Regions from separate parts of the Romboutsia sp. BSD2780061687b_171204_C1 genome, predicted to be linked through region 2. Evidence: riboswitches for the same ligand, from Rfam matches in the RefSeq annotation. Region 2 holds a riboswitch; the other holds the start of a gene.
The links. A riboswitch is a leader RNA that binds a small molecule or an ion and turns the genes downstream of it on or off. The one in region 2 is predicted to bind glycine.
Positions count from the first base shown of each region.

Region 1 (7,900 bases), 190 kb from region 2:
TTTTTTTACCAAATTCTCCACTTTCTATTGCATCAGCTATCTCTAGAAGAGTTTGCCCTATTATCTTTTTAGCTATAATATTACTTCCTATTCTTCTATCATATCTAATGCTAATTTTCTTAGGGACTCTGCTATTACCTTTTTAGCTTTTTCTTTAGATACTCCATTATTTTCTTCACTTATTCCTATATTTCTCTAAGCGCATCAACACCATATACATACGTATCATGAAGCAATCCTTGAGTTTGAAGCATATAAACATATGCTACTTTTGGAAGGTGTGGATACTCTTTTATTGATTCTAAAAGTGGCTTAGTTTCATAAACCTTAACTTCATCAGGAGTTAAATTTCTAGCAGTTTCCCCTAAATATGCTGCAGCTTTAAATCCTATCATTCTTACTGCTTTTTCATGGTCATGTTGTTTTAATCCATCTACTGGTTCTGCTATAACAACTATATTGTTAAGATTAGAGAAAGGGCAATATTTTGCCCCAGGTCCTGTCATATCGATAATACCTTCTTGTAATCCTACTATTTTACCAGTAGTAACAACAGTACACCCATAAATTGCATGAGTTTTTCCACTTCCAACAATTCAATCTTAGATATTATTCCTGGGAATATTCCTCCATTACCTTCTACTTTAACTCTTGGCTCTATAACATCTTTTACTGGTACTATTCTTACACTTTCACCTGGATGAGCTAGTTCTATATCTATAGACTTTATATGCTCGTACCCACCAATTTCTTTAAGCATCTCTTCCTTATTGATGTATAATGTAGCATCTTTAACTTTAGTTACTTCCCAAACTGAATATCTCTTATAAAAATTTTACCTAACTCAAGGCGCATGCTTGCACCCCCTAATTATTTAAGTTTTAAAAAACTAAAATTTATATTTCTCAACTAACTCAATATATAACCTTTAATATTTATTAAACTAGTTGTAAGTAACTACTTTATATAAATATTAAAGGTATTTCTTTATCATTTCTTCTATATTAATCTTAGTTGCATCATATTTTGTAACCTCATCTATTTTTTGACCATCTTTGTATATAGCTATTGTTGGAAGTCCTAATATTTTTTCTTTTATAGCCAATCTTCTAGCTTCTGTTGTATCTAGTTTACAGAATTTAAAATTTTCCTTATATTTATTAGCAAGTTCTTCAACCTCTGGAAGCAATGCTTTACACGGTTCACACCCTTCACTCCAAAAATCTACAACAACTATACCTTCATGTTTTAAAACTTCTTCTTCAAAGGTGTTTTTATCTAAAATTATCATTCAAATTCCTCCTTTATAATTAAATAGTTGATTTTTCTAAATTCCATTCTTTACTTTCTATATATTTTTCAGCACTTATTGTAGCTATAGCTCCATCATTAGTAGCTGTTACTACCTGTCTTAAGGCTTTAACTCTGCAATCTCCTGCTGCAAATACCCCTTCTATATTAGTCTTCATATCTTCATCTGTTATTATATAGCCATTTTGGTCTGTATATATTTTATCTCTAAATATCTCTGTTTCTGGTTTTAGTCCTATGAATACAAATACCCCCATTGTTCCATCTTCTTCATCTGCTTCATATTCACTTAATTCACCTGTTAGAATATTTTCAAATACAACTTTTTTTAATATTCCATCACCGCATAATTCTTTCACAGTCGTATTGTGTACAAATTCTATATTAGGATTGTTTTGTGCTTTTTCTGCTATTGATTTGGCACAAGTTAGCTTTTCATTTTTATTAACTATTGTTACCTTTCTAGCAAATTTTGTTAAAAAAATCCCTTCTTCAACTGCGCTATTTCCTCCACCTATTGCAAATACTTCTAAATCTGTGAAAAAATCTCCATCACACGTTGCGCAATATGATACTCCCTTACCTGTTAGCTCTTTTTCTCCTTTAACACCAAGCTTTCTAGGTGTAGACCCAGTAGCAATTACTACAGCCTTTCCTCTATATTCGCCTTTTTCACCTTTTAATACTTTTATATCAGATTCTAAATCTACATCTATTATATTATCTTTTTTCATTTCTGCCCCAAAACTTTTGCATTGTTCCACCATTCTTGCTATTAACTTAGGTCCACTAGCATTTTCTACTGAACCTGGATAGTTAGCAACATCATGAGTTGTTACTATTTGTCCTCCAGTTTTTCCTTTTTCAAGTATAAGAGTTTTTAACTTTGCTCTTGCACCATAAAGTCCTGCCGAAAGCCCTGCAGGCCCTGAGCCTATTATTATTAAATCATATATATTTCCCATAAATTTCTCCTTTATATTTATTTTTTTAACATTTTTATAAAAAAATATTTTATTATTTTGTCACATACAAATATTATTTTTAATTTCTATAATATATATTGAATTCTTTCTAATGTATTACTTAAGATATCTAAGTCTATAACTCTAAAGTCATCTATTACATTATATGTCCAATTAGGTGTTTGTTTATTATTTTGAAATTTATTAGAAATGTATATTGCTTCTTCAATTAATAGTACTGAATTTGTATCTAACTTGTTTGATTTTTTTAATATTATACTTCTGTATGGAGTTTCATTTGGCTTTATACTGGAATACAGATAAAAGTTCGTAACCTTTGTGAATTAGATTTCTACTTTCTTTTAAAATTTCTAGATATATGTCATTTATATATTTTACATTTTTGTGCTTTATTTTGTTTTTGACAATAGTATTATTGGTTATTATTATTATAAAAATCCTCTCCTTTTTAAGTCTATTTAATAAAAAACAGAGAAAACAAATCCCATTTGTTTTCTCTGTTAATATAATCTTCAGAGTTCCATCTGAATATAGTATTTTTACCTGAGAATTTCATTTGATTAAATTAGGATTTAATCAAACTTGTACCTTCGGTCACTTCTTTTTAGAAGTAATCTCCTATATCCTTCAACCGGAATGTTTAATTTTTTTATACTTTCTAAGTTAAGAAAAGAAACTTTCAATTTAAATTCCAATATATTTTTCTATAAATATTGCTACATATTTCTACCGTATATATATTATAAAGCTTTATCATCTATACTATCTAAATAATTTTTAATAACATCTATAATACTTTCTACACATCCATCTTCAAATGGAGATTTTAAATCACCTATCTTTACTATTTCTAAGAATGACTTTGTTCCTCCAACTCTACATATGTCTAGATAATTTTCCCATCCATTGATTCTGTCCACCCTCATTTTTTTCCAAAACTGTAATGCACATATCTGAGCTAATGTATAATCTATATAATAAAATGGATTTTTAAATATATGTCCTTGCTTAAACCACCAAGTTCCTTTTTCTAAAAAATCATTATCTTCAAATATTCTATGTGGTAAATATTTTTTCTCTAGTTCTCTCCAAATATTTTTTCTTTCTTCTTTAGTCATATTAGGCTGTTCATATATATAGTGCTGGAATTCATCTACTACTATTCCATATGGTATAAACTTAATAGCTGATGATAGATGAGTAAATTTATATTTCTCTGTATCTTCTTTAAAGAATAATTCCATCCAAGGCCAAGTTATAAATTCCATACTCATAGAGTGTATTTCACAACTTTCATAAGTTGGGAAGTTTATTTCTGGCATATCAATCCAAGTTGACATATAAAGCTGAAAAGCATGACCTGCTTCATGAGTTAATACATCTATATCATCTAATGTTTGATTAAAGTTCGAGAATATAAATGGAGATTTATAATCTGGTATATATGTACAGTATCCACCTGCTGCTTTACCTTTTTTAGTTACTAAGTCCATAAGTTCATTTTCTAGCATGAAATTAAAGAATTCTTTAGTTTCATTTGATAGCTCAGAATACATTTTTCTTCCATTTTCTATTATGTATTCGTCACTTCCCTTAGGTGTTGCATTCCCACTTAAAAACTCAAGGTTTTCATCTACATATGTAAGTCTATCTACACCTATCCTTTTAGATTGTCTTTCGTAAAGACTATTTGCTACAGGTACAATATAATCTAAAACTTGTTTTCTAAAGTTTTTTACCATGTCTTTGTTGTAATCAGTTCTCATCATTCTTATATATCCTAATTCTACAAAGTTGTCAAAACCAAGTTTTATAGCCATATTATTTCTTACTTTAACTAATTTATCAAATACTTCATCAAATTCATTTTCTTTTTCTTCAAAGTAATTGTAATATGCCTTAGATGCCTTTATCCTCATATCTCTATCTTCACTTGACATAAATTTTAAAAGTCCAGATAGGTTTCTTTCTTCTCCTTCAAAATGAATTTTAGCAGATGCTAATAGTTTTGTATATTTAGAACAAAGCTTATTTTCCTCTTGAAGGTCTTTTATTATTTCGCTACTAAAAGACTTTAAATTAAAGCTTGCTATATTTATAAACTGTCTTCCAAAATCTTTTTGAATATCTTCTTTAAATTTTGAGTTTACTACTGATTTATAAAAAAGTGAATTAAGTTCTTCATATAATGGAGAATATTCGTCCCAATACACTTTTTCCCTTTCATAAAACTCATCTTCAACATTTATACTATGTCTTATAGAACATAATGTACTCATAGTTTCTATATTATTTCTAATGCTATTTAGTTTATCAATATTTTGTCTTTGCTCTTTGTAAGTTTTTGAATTTTCTATATTATTTATTATTTCTATTATTTGATTTTTACTTTTTTCATAATTTGGTCTTTCATATTCAAAATCTGAAAACTTCATTGAAATATCTCCTTTATTTATATTTATTTTTAATATTTATATTATAGCATACACTCTTTTTTAATTTTCTCTATATAAATTCTGCATATATTGATATAATTATAACTATCTTTATGTAAATATCATAGGAGGATTATATGTATAAATTAATAGCACTAGATATTGATGGCACTTTATTAAATACCGAAAAAAAAATAACTAAGGAGGTTTTTGACTCTATCCAAGAAGCTAAACAAAATGGGAATAAAGTAGTTTTATCTACTGGTAGACCACTACCTGGTGTAACTCCACTACTTGAAGAACTTAATTTAACTGATGAAGGGGACTATGTTATATGCTTTAACGGAGCTGTTGTTCAAGAAGTTAAAACTAAAAAAGTTATATCTAATATAGAAATGAATTATGATGATTTTAAATCTATATATGAACTTTCTAAAAAACTTAATACTTATCTTCATATAAGTACACCACTTGATGTTGTAACACCTAACAAAAAACCTAGTAAATACACTGTTTTAGAATCTGATTTAAATAAAATACCTTTAGTTTATAAACCAGAAGAAGAAATAGATGAAACTATGACATTTTGTAAGGTTATGATTGTTGACGAACCTGAAAAATTAGAAGAAATAATAAAAAATGTACCTCAAGAATTTTTTGATAAATACACAGTTGTTAGATCTGCTCCATTTTTCCTAGAGTTTTTAAATAAAAAAGCTAATAAAGGAAATGCGCTTAAAGCTTTATGTAAAAATATAGATTTATCTATAGATAAAGCTATAGCTGTAGGTGATGAAGAAAATGACAAGCATATGATAGAGTATGCAGGGCTTGGTGTAGCAATGGGTAATGCTCGCGATAGCATAAAGAATATTGCAAACTATATAACTAAAACTAATAATGAACATGGAGTTGCACATGTTATCAATAAATTTTTACTAAATAAATAAGTATTAATATTAATCATGTAATATAATTCTTTCTTTGTGGATATAAGTCGCTTTATGTAAACTAACTTATATCCATTCTTTATATATTCATATGCGTTTAAGTTCTTGTATTACATTATTTTTTATTATTAAATGTTATATCTTTGAGTTTAAATTCTCTTTATTTTGTTATCTTCCTAGACAATGTAGCTGTCCAAATACCAACCATAGTAACACCTAAAAGCATTTCTATTGCAGATAATAAAGTACTAAAAAATCCTACTGGAGTTATATCTCCATATCCAACTGTTGTAAAAGTTACTATACTAAAATACAATGAATTAATGAAGTCTTTATTTATAGAAGATACATCTATATTTCCCATTAATGCACCTTTATAATTTATAAATTCTCCACCTATATTAAGACCTGTTATCATGTATAATATAGCAAATACCAATACAATTTCTAAAGATGTTATAAGCGCATATGTTGGACGTTCTCCATAACCACAAAGTGCCCAGTATATTATGGACTTTAACTTAGCTATTCCTTTTAAACCATCTTTCTCTATTAATTTAGCTATATAATAATATTCTCCACCTATGTTTAATAATCTATTAGCTTCAAATTTTGTTGATATATCCTTATATACCTTGTATATATCTATACACTCATTCTTATCTTTTTTCTTTAAGTCAACTTTATCTATAAATGTATGCTCGTCAAATTTACTTAAATAATAATCTTCAAAAGATATATCTAAATGCTTTGGACGTAATATTTTAATAGCACTTAAATCACTGTCACAAATTATAACCTCTTTCATTATGCATTTATTAAATATAGAACCATTTAGATTACTTTCCTTTATATATACATTTTTTAAACTCATGCTTTCAAATTTTGTTTTTTCTATATTACTATTAGTAAATCTAACATCTCTAAACTTACATTCATCTTTAAATATATTTATATCATCTTTTTCATTATAGAATTTACAATCTTTAAATATTACATTTTCAAAATCACATTTAAAAAACACATTTCCTATAAATATACAACTTATAAATTCTATATTTTCAAACCTACATTCTTCAAATTCACAATACAATACTCTTAAGTTTTTTAACTTTTTTTCATTTCTTTCTTTACTAGAAAATTTACCAATACTTTTTTTGTGTATTCTTAAATTATATAGCTTTTCTTCATCATATATATTATATAAATCACTATAATCTTTATTTTGAGTTTCTATTGTATATATTTGTTCTTTTTCTATTTTAAAATTTAACTTATTTATATATTTCATTTCTTTCTTCATTTTTTCAAGTTCGTTGTATGAATCTTCTCTTACTTTCTCAAAATTATAAGTTCTCATTTCATCACCCTAGTTTTAATTAATATAACATAATTACTTTATTTTTTTATAAAACCCTTTATTTATAGAATATATATCACTATTTTTTAATATATCTTATAAAGAGTGTTTATCAATGAATTCTAAGTTTCACTATATATTGTTTATTAAAGTATATAAATTATTGGAGGTTACATATGAATAAAAGTGTTGAGAAACTTAAAGAAGTATTACCAAAGAAATGTTGTTCTTATTGTACTCATCTTTCTCTATATGGTCCTGATGAAAATTACAAATATAATATAAAATGTATATTGCTAGATTCACTACCTAACCTATATAATGATTGTGATTATTTTGAATGTGAATATTCTAATCTAACTAGCTTTGACTTAGATAATCTGTATAGTGAATATTTAGAGGCATGCCTTAAAGTTAAGTATAAGGAATACTTAAATAGCATACATTGGCAAATATTTAAAGATTATGCGCTTAGAGAAAATGATTATACTTGTTCTATTTGTGGACAAGAACACAACTTAGATGTGTATCATATTAATAAAAATTTAGGCAGAGAGACTCTAGAGGATGTTGCAGTTTTATGTGACAATTGCCTAGAATAAATATATACCTTAAATGGATTAAATCTTTAATTTTTTCACATACTAAATTAGATAAAATTCTAGGAGGTATATTAATTATGAATGGAAATTTAGTATGTTTAGCATCTACATGTTTTTATAATAAATGCAGTAGTTGTTATGCTAACGGTATAAATATCTCAGGTTCTATAGCATCAAATACAAATGGTACCCACTGTCTAACTTTTGAAGATAGAAAAAATGCAACTTTGACTAACTCAACTAGTAATGAAGACTA
Region 1 covers NZ_JADMRK010000001.1:215,590-223,489, reverse strand. The annotation lists partial or broken gene I2H23_RS15635 (glycine/sarcosine/betaine reductase complex component C subunit alpha) at 1-76, opposite strand, end outside; partial or broken gene I2H23_RS01150 (glycine/sarcosine/betaine reductase component B subunit) at 201-855, opposite strand; gene trxA (thioredoxin TrxA) at 974-1,291, opposite strand; gene trxB (thioredoxin-disulfide reductase) at 1,311-2,276, opposite strand; gene I2H23_RS15630 (GrdX family protein) at 2,363-2,551, opposite strand; glycine riboswitch at 2,819-2,928, opposite strand; gene I2H23_RS01130 (M3 family oligoendopeptidase) at 3,038-4,732, opposite strand; gene yidA (sugar-phosphatase) at 4,870-5,682, shown strand; gene I2H23_RS01120 (ion channel) at 5,843-7,042, opposite strand; gene I2H23_RS01115 (hypothetical protein) at 7,219-7,644, shown strand; gene I2H23_RS01110 (DUF1540 domain-containing protein) at 7,722-7,900, shown strand, end outside.
Region 1: linked by a shared signal. The riboswitch ahead of I2H23_RS15630 (GrdX family protein) and the one ahead of I2H23_RS02040 (alanine/glycine:cation symporter family protein) in region 2 are both predicted to bind glycine.

Region 2 (7,900 bases):
AATTTAGCTATAATATATACTATGGATAGAAAGTATGGCAAAGCTATATATAATTATTTAGATGTTATAAATTTAGCAAAGAAACATCCAAATATAGATAAAGCTGGTGTGTATGAAGCTAAAGCATATACTCTTATAGGTGATATAGTATATGAATTAGGTCTGCATAAAGAAGCTATAGATTGGTATGATATGGCAATAAATATAAAAATACCAAATAAATTAAACAATGCAGAAGCAAAGGTAAATACATATATAAATCAGATGCATGCATACTTAAGTATCGGTGATTACGATAAATGTAGTGATGTAGTAAATGAGACAAAAAAATATATAAAATATCTAGATAAAAATGAACAAGATGATGTAGAAATTCTTCTAAATTATAATATAGCCAATATAAATATACATAAAGGAAATTATGAAGAAGCTAAAAAATATATAAAAAAAGGTTCAGAGTTATTAAAAGAAGATAAAGTAGAATATTTTATTCATAAAGATATTTTCTTAGGATTATCATATGCAAGTATATTAAAAGAAGAAGGAAATTATAAAGAAGCTTTAGATATATATAATAAAATACTAAAGCTAAAAAATGAAGGTGCTAAATATATAGAAATTGATATCTATTCTGATATAGCTGAAATATACAGTAAAATAGGAGATCTAGAATCATATAAAAAATACAATGAAATACTAAAAGAAAAGAAAGAATCTTTAGATGAAATTATAAAAAATGATTATATTGAATATTCAATAAAGGCATATGAAAATGAAGTATTAAAAGAGAAAGAGAAAAACGAACAAATAAAAGTATTAATTATGACATGTATAGTAGTAATATTAATTATTATTTTAATAGCAAGAATAGTTCGTGTGAAAGCATTAAAAAAATTACACTATCAAGATAGTATGACAGGTCTTTATAATAGGAGATATCTAGATGATTATGAACAGAGAAATATAAAGAAACTAGAAGAAAAGGAAATTTCTATAGTATTACTAGATATAGACTACTTTAAGAAATATAATGATAATTATGGACATATAGAAGGAGATAAAGTAATAAAAGAAGTATCAAATTCAGTTCTTATGAATATTAGAAAGAAAGGGATAGGAATAAGATTTGGAGGTGAAGAAATAGTTATTATACTAGAGGACACTAGTGAAAATGAAGCCATAGAAATAGTAGAAAAAATACAAAAAGATATAAAAAATAAGGCAATAGAACATAAGTATTCATTAGTTAATGACATAGTAACTACAAGTATAGGTATATATACTAAAAAGAAAAATATGAAAGAAGATATATATTTAGCAATAGATAAAGCAGACAAGGCATTGTATGAGTCTAAAAATAATGGAAGAAATAGATATAGTATATATAATTAAAAAAGTAATGAACTTTTAATTATAAAAATTATATTAAATTTTAAATAAAAGCCCTTAAAATGATATTAATGTTTTAAGGGCTTTTATTTAAAATTTGAATAAGTATGAAGGAATTTATATGTTAATATCTAATATTGTATAAAGAAAGGTATATGACAAACGTTTATCAGGGGGATTATATGGAAAAAACAAAAGTAAGAAGAAAGCCAAAGTGGCTAAGAGTAAATTATGAACGTCAATCTATAAAAGAGATTGAAGTTATGATGGAACAGTTATCATTAAATACAGTATGCAAAGAAGCAAAATGCCCTAATTTAGGTGAATGCTATAAAAAAAGAACAGCTACATTTATGATAATGGGAAGTCAATGCACTAGAAATTGTAGGTTTTGTAATGTAACTAATGGTAAACCTCAAAATCTTGATATAAATGAACCAGAAAATGTAGCAAAAGCAGTAAAAGAACTAGGATTATCTCATGCAGTTATAACAAGTGTAACAAGAGATGATTTAGAGGATTGTGGAGCTAGTCACTTTGCAAAAACTATAGAAGCTGTGAAGAGTTTAAATCCAGATACTACTGTAGAAGTGCTAATACCAGATTTAAAAGGTATCAAAGAAAATTTAGATATAGTTATAAAAGCAAATCCTGATGTAATAAATCATAATGTCGAAACTGTAGAAAGATTATATGATACAGTTCGTCCAGAAGCAATATATGAAAGAAGTATAGATGTTTTAAAATATGTAAAGGAAGTAGCACCTCACATATTAACAAAAACTGGTATAATGGTTGGCCTTAGTGAAAGTGATGAAGAAGTATTTAAGGTTATGGATGATGTACTTAAGGTAGGATGCGACATATTTACAATAGGTCAATATCTAAGACCATCAAACAAACACATAGAAGTTTATGAATACGTAACACCAGAAAAATTTGAAGAATATAGAGTGGTTGGAGTAGAGAAAGGATTTAAGTATATAGCAAGTAGTCCTTTAGTTAGAAGTTCGTATAATGCACAAGAAGCTATTAAATAGACAAAAGGGGATAAAACCATGATATATGTAGAAAATAATTCAACTAATCCATACTTTAATTTTGCACTAGAGTATTATCTTATAAATGAGAAAGACTTAAAAGATGATGTTATATTTATGTTTTGGAGAACAAATCCAACACTTATGATAGGAAAATTCCAAAATACAATAGAAGAAATTAATGAAGATTATGTAAAAAATAATAATATAAATGTAGTTAGACGTATAACAGGTGGCGGAACTATATATACGGATATGAATGGATGGCAATTTAGCTTTATAACTAAAAATTATAATGGAAATGGAATAGACTTTAAAACATTTACAACGCCAATTATTGAAGCATTAAAAAGTCAAGGAATAGATACATACTTTAATAGTAGGAATGATTTATTAGTAGATGGCAAAAAATTCTCTGGAAATGCACAATGTGTTAAAAATGGATGTAAATTACACCATGGTTCTATACTATTTGATACTAACATAGAGGAAATGGTAAGAAGTATAACTGTAGCTGAAGATAAGATAATATCTAAAGGAATAAAATCAGTTAAAGATAGGGTTGCAAATCTTAAAAACTATTTAAAGGAAGATATGGATAGTTTAAAGTTTAAAGATATAATGCTAGAGAGTTTACTTAAAGAATCTAGTGGAGTTTATAATTTAACAAAAGAAGATATAAAGAGAGTAGAAGAAATAGCTAAAGAAAAATTTGAAACTTGGGAATGGAACTACGGAAAATCTCCTAAATTTGAGATTGTTAAAGGAAAAAGATTAGATGGTGGGAAAGTAGAGTTTAGGATTAATGTAGATAAAGGTATAATAAAAGAATGTAAAATAAATGGAGACTTTTTTGGAGAAGGCGAAATAGAGGATATATCAAATTTACTATATGGATGTAGATATAATAAAAAAGATATATTAGATATATTAGAAAATATTGATATAAATAAGTATTTCTATCGAGTGAACAAAGAAGAACTTATAGAATGTATAATATAATTTTAGATATAATAATAAAAAACCTGTATCAATAATATTGATACAGGTTTTTTATTTAAAATAATACATATAAAATATAAGTTATTAATGTAATTTATTTATATATTAATAGCATAAGAATCTTCTTTTTTTAATTTTAAATAATTCATATAGGTATTAGTTTCAGCTATAACTACAGGAGTAAGATAAATTAGAGCTATAAGGTTAGGTATAGCCATAAGAGCATTAACCATATCCGCAATTATCCAAACCATTTCAAGTTTTAAAAATGACCCAATAAGTATCATTAAAACAAAGACAACCCTGTAAGCGCTTATAAACTTAATACCAAATAAAAACTCAAAACATCTTTCTCCATAATAACACCAACCAAGTATAGTAGTAAAAGCAAATAAACTTAAACTAATAGTTAAAAATAAAGGTCCAATATGTGGAAGAACACTTTCAAATGCACTTTGAGTCATAAGAGCACCATTTAAATCTCCTTTCCATACACCAGATAATATAAGAGAAAATCCAGTAAGAGAACAGATTATCAAACTATCTATAAATGTCCCAGTCATAGATATAAGACCTTGCTCAGCTGGATGATTAGTTTTAGCAGCAGCTGCTGCAATTGGAGCACTACCAAGTCCAGATTCATTAGAAAATACGCCTCGAGCAATACCATTTCTAATAGCCATAGATACACTAGCTCCCATAAATCCACCTATAGAAGATGTAGGTGTAAAAGCACTTTTTAGTATTAAGATAAATGTAGATGGTATTTTATTAAATGAGCCTAAAATAATTAAAAAGCACATTAGTATATATACAAAAGACATAAATGGAACTACTGTAGATGCTACTTTTGAAATATTTTTAATACCTCCAAATATAACTAAGGCTACAATTAATGTTAATATAATTCCAGTTATTTTAGGATTAATTCCAAAACTTCCATTAATAGAATCAGTTATAGAATTAACTTGAGTAAATGTACCTATACCTAAAAGAGCAACTAAAATACCACTTATAGCAAAGAAAATAGCAAGAGGTTTATACTTAGATCCCATACCATTTACTATATAGTACATAGGACCACCAGAAATTTCGTTTTTTTCATTTTTAGTTCTATACTTTATAGCAAGTACTCCTTCAGCATATTTAGTAGCCATTCCAAAAAATGCTGCAACCCACATCCAAAATAATGCACCAGGACCTCCTATTTTTAGAGCAGTAGCAACACCAACTATATTTCCAGTACCAACTGTAGCAGCAAGAGCAGTGCATAAAGCGCTAAAGCTTGAAATATCTCCACTACCATTATTTTCTGATTTAAATATTAATTTTAAAGCAGTAGGTAATTTAGTTATTTGTAAAAATCCAAGTTTAAAAGTAAATAATATACCAGTACCAACTAATAGTATTAGTAAAGGTGGTCCCCATATAAATGAGTTAATTTGAGATAAAACATCAATTAAATTCATAAAAATACACTCCTTATATATTCGCTTATTTTTTAAGCGAAGTGAATTTTATGCCTTAATAAATCAATAAAGGAAAATGAATTAATTGACAGGAAGATAAGATATTTAGAAATTTTTAATTTTCTAAATAATAAGAATAATAATTGCTTGAATAAAAAAAGCCAAGTCTTAAGACTTAGCTCTGGATAAACTACAACTATAAAACTATACAAAAAGTAAGTATAGTACATAATCCCTGTCCTTTTGCCTGAGAGATTGAGCAAAATTGCCTTGCCCCTTCGGCGCCTATATAGGTCTCTCCAGAGTTCCCTAAGCTTTACAGTCCTACTTATAAAAGTACCTGAGAGTGCGACTCCTTCGGTGTGTCAAAATGACAGCTCTTCTATAAAGCTTCAATCGGGTATTGATTTGTTATTGCATTTTCTATAATAGTACAAAAAAAAATATCAAATGTCAAATCAAAAAAAATAAAATTAAACACTTTAGCTATATAAACTAGATATTTAAAATCTTAGGATAATTTCTATAATATATATTTTTTGACTTAATCAAACTAGAATAAAAATATGTGTATTGAACAATATAACTAATGAAAATTAATTAAAAGGAGATATAAAATGAAACCAAATCCAGACGATAGAAGAGACAATGTTGAGAAAATACAATGTAATATAAATCATACTCTAAAAAATATTAGATTAGCAAATGAAATGATTGAAAAGGTAGATAATCCTGAAGAAAGAAGAAAATTAGAGGAAAAAAATAAAAGAAGAGAAGAATCTCTTAATAATATGCGTAGTGAAATAAAAGAAGAAGCTAATGTAAATAAAAATGAGTATAGATAAATAAAATATATAATTTAATCCTAAATATAAAAAAGGTAATAAGTATGTAACAACATAAACTTATTACCTTTTTAAATCTTAATCATCTAAGCAAGCCAAATTCCTATCGTATAAGAGTTCATCTAATTTTAGAATACCAATTCCTTTGTTTAAACCAAATATAATCACAGCATCTCTTAAATTTTTAGAATATAGTTCACCGCAATCGGCAAGTCTTAAGGCTTTATTAGTTTCTTTAATATCTAGATTTGCTCCTATACAAAGTTTTATAACTTTATCGCGACTAGGCTTTTTGCTTCCATTTAAAATTTGATAACCATAAGTTCTATCTATACGAGCATTTTTTATAAGCTCACTTTTAGTAATTTGTTTATGTTTTAAAATATCTTCAAAAAATGTCTTGAATTCTAAGCCTTTATATTTATCATAGATATCTACTAGATATTCATCTAAACAACTTTCATCTTTTATATTTTTTAAAACACTCATTAACTCTATTGTTTCATTATTCAAGCTATTACCTCCAATTTATATAGAAGATTGTTTCATATAAAGTTGTTTTTTTACAACTATAGTATTTTTTCTTTTAAATAAATTATCTAAATAATTATAATAAGTACCAGGTGTTATTATACCATTTATTGCTATTAAATCTAAACCTATAGAACCTACGATAGTATCTGCAAGTCTTACGCAATTTGCTGTTAGAGTAAAGTATGTTTTAAAATACCCAGATTTGAATTTATAAAATTTACAATTAGTATCTAAAAACATTAGATTTGTTTCATCAGTATACTCTTTAAAAGGATCTTTCTTTGAATTACATTCCCAGTGAATACAATTATTTTTAATAGATGATATTTTATCTTTAATAGCATTATGTTGAATTTTATTTAATGCTAAAGTAAACCCTATTAGAGACCGATTGCATTTAGAATTTATAAAATTAATATATTTTTTAGTATCAGCTTCTAATAAAACACCATCGCTAACAAGTGTAAATAATCTATTAGAACTACTATCATAAGTTCCGTATGAATAAGTTATTCCATCAAAAGATATATCAACATGACCAAATCCATTAGCACAATCAGGTGCTAGATGAATAAATATATCTATTGTTGAAAAAGAACTATCTATTAAATTATCATAGTCACTATTTTCAACTAAAACTTTATTATTAGGATTTACCTTGATAAAATTATTAATTTTATCTAATAGATGTTGAGGTATAAATGCTGCATAAACTATTGGTAGTGTAATCCTAAATCTCCTTTTTAAATTAGATTTAAAGGTATTAATATCTAAAATCTCCCTTAAAAAATCAGAAAAAAGTGTAAGAGATATTAGTATTACATATATACTGCATATTTTATCTACTATAGATATATAATCTAGTGGATAAAATAATAAAACAACACCAAATCCTAATGATATTAAGCTAAAAATAAAGCCCCTTACACATTCTTTTACATTGTTTTTGTATAAAATAATAGCTGCAGTAATTCTACCTACAAAATTTAATAATGCATACAGACCTATTATTCTTATAATAGATACCGTTAAAAAAATAGGATTATATTTAATAAAAAGCCCAAGAGAAATACAAAGAATACCTTCAACTAGTGTACTTATATGGCGCTTTTCTTTGTTAAAAATATAAGTTAGCATAGATAATGCACCTATAAGTAATAAAAAAGTTAGTATCATATCAGTTGTTATACTTCCTATAAAATCAGAACTAAATAACATAATAAGTCCTAGTATAAATAAAATTATAGATTTTGATAATATAGAAAAAGGGGATATAGTTTTTACGTTCATATAAAACCTCCTTATAGATAGTATAATATTATCATTAAATTAGAAGTTTAACAAAATAGTATTTATGTATGATATAATTTTACTGAAAAATGTAGATAAAGAGGGATTAAATTTGAATTTAGAAGCAGAACTAGAGTTGTCTTTATATGAAGAACTAAAAACAATACATAAAAGTAGTAAAAGTGAAGTAATACTTGTTCATAATAATATAAAAAATAAATCATATATAAAAAGATTATTAAAAGAATGTAATAAAGATGTATATGATGCTTTAAAGAATATAAAAAGTGAAAATATGCCTAAAATATATGAAGTATTTGAAATAGATAAT
Region 2 covers NZ_JADMRK010000001.1:404,628-412,527, forward strand. The annotation lists gene I2H23_RS02025 (tetratricopeptide repeat-containing diguanylate cyclase) at 1-1,392, shown strand, start outside; gene lipA (lipoyl synthase) at 1,572-2,429, shown strand; gene I2H23_RS02035 (lipoate--protein ligase) at 2,448-3,431, shown strand; gene I2H23_RS02040 (alanine/glycine:cation symporter family protein) at 3,530-4,900, opposite strand; glycine riboswitch at 5,126-5,213, opposite strand; gene tlp (small acid-soluble spore protein Tlp) at 5,518-5,745, shown strand; gene I2H23_RS02050 (hypothetical protein) at 5,824-6,258, opposite strand; gene I2H23_RS02055 (HdeD family acid-resistance protein) at 6,274-7,569, opposite strand; gene I2H23_RS02060 (serine/threonine-protein kinase) at 7,682-7,900, shown strand, end outside.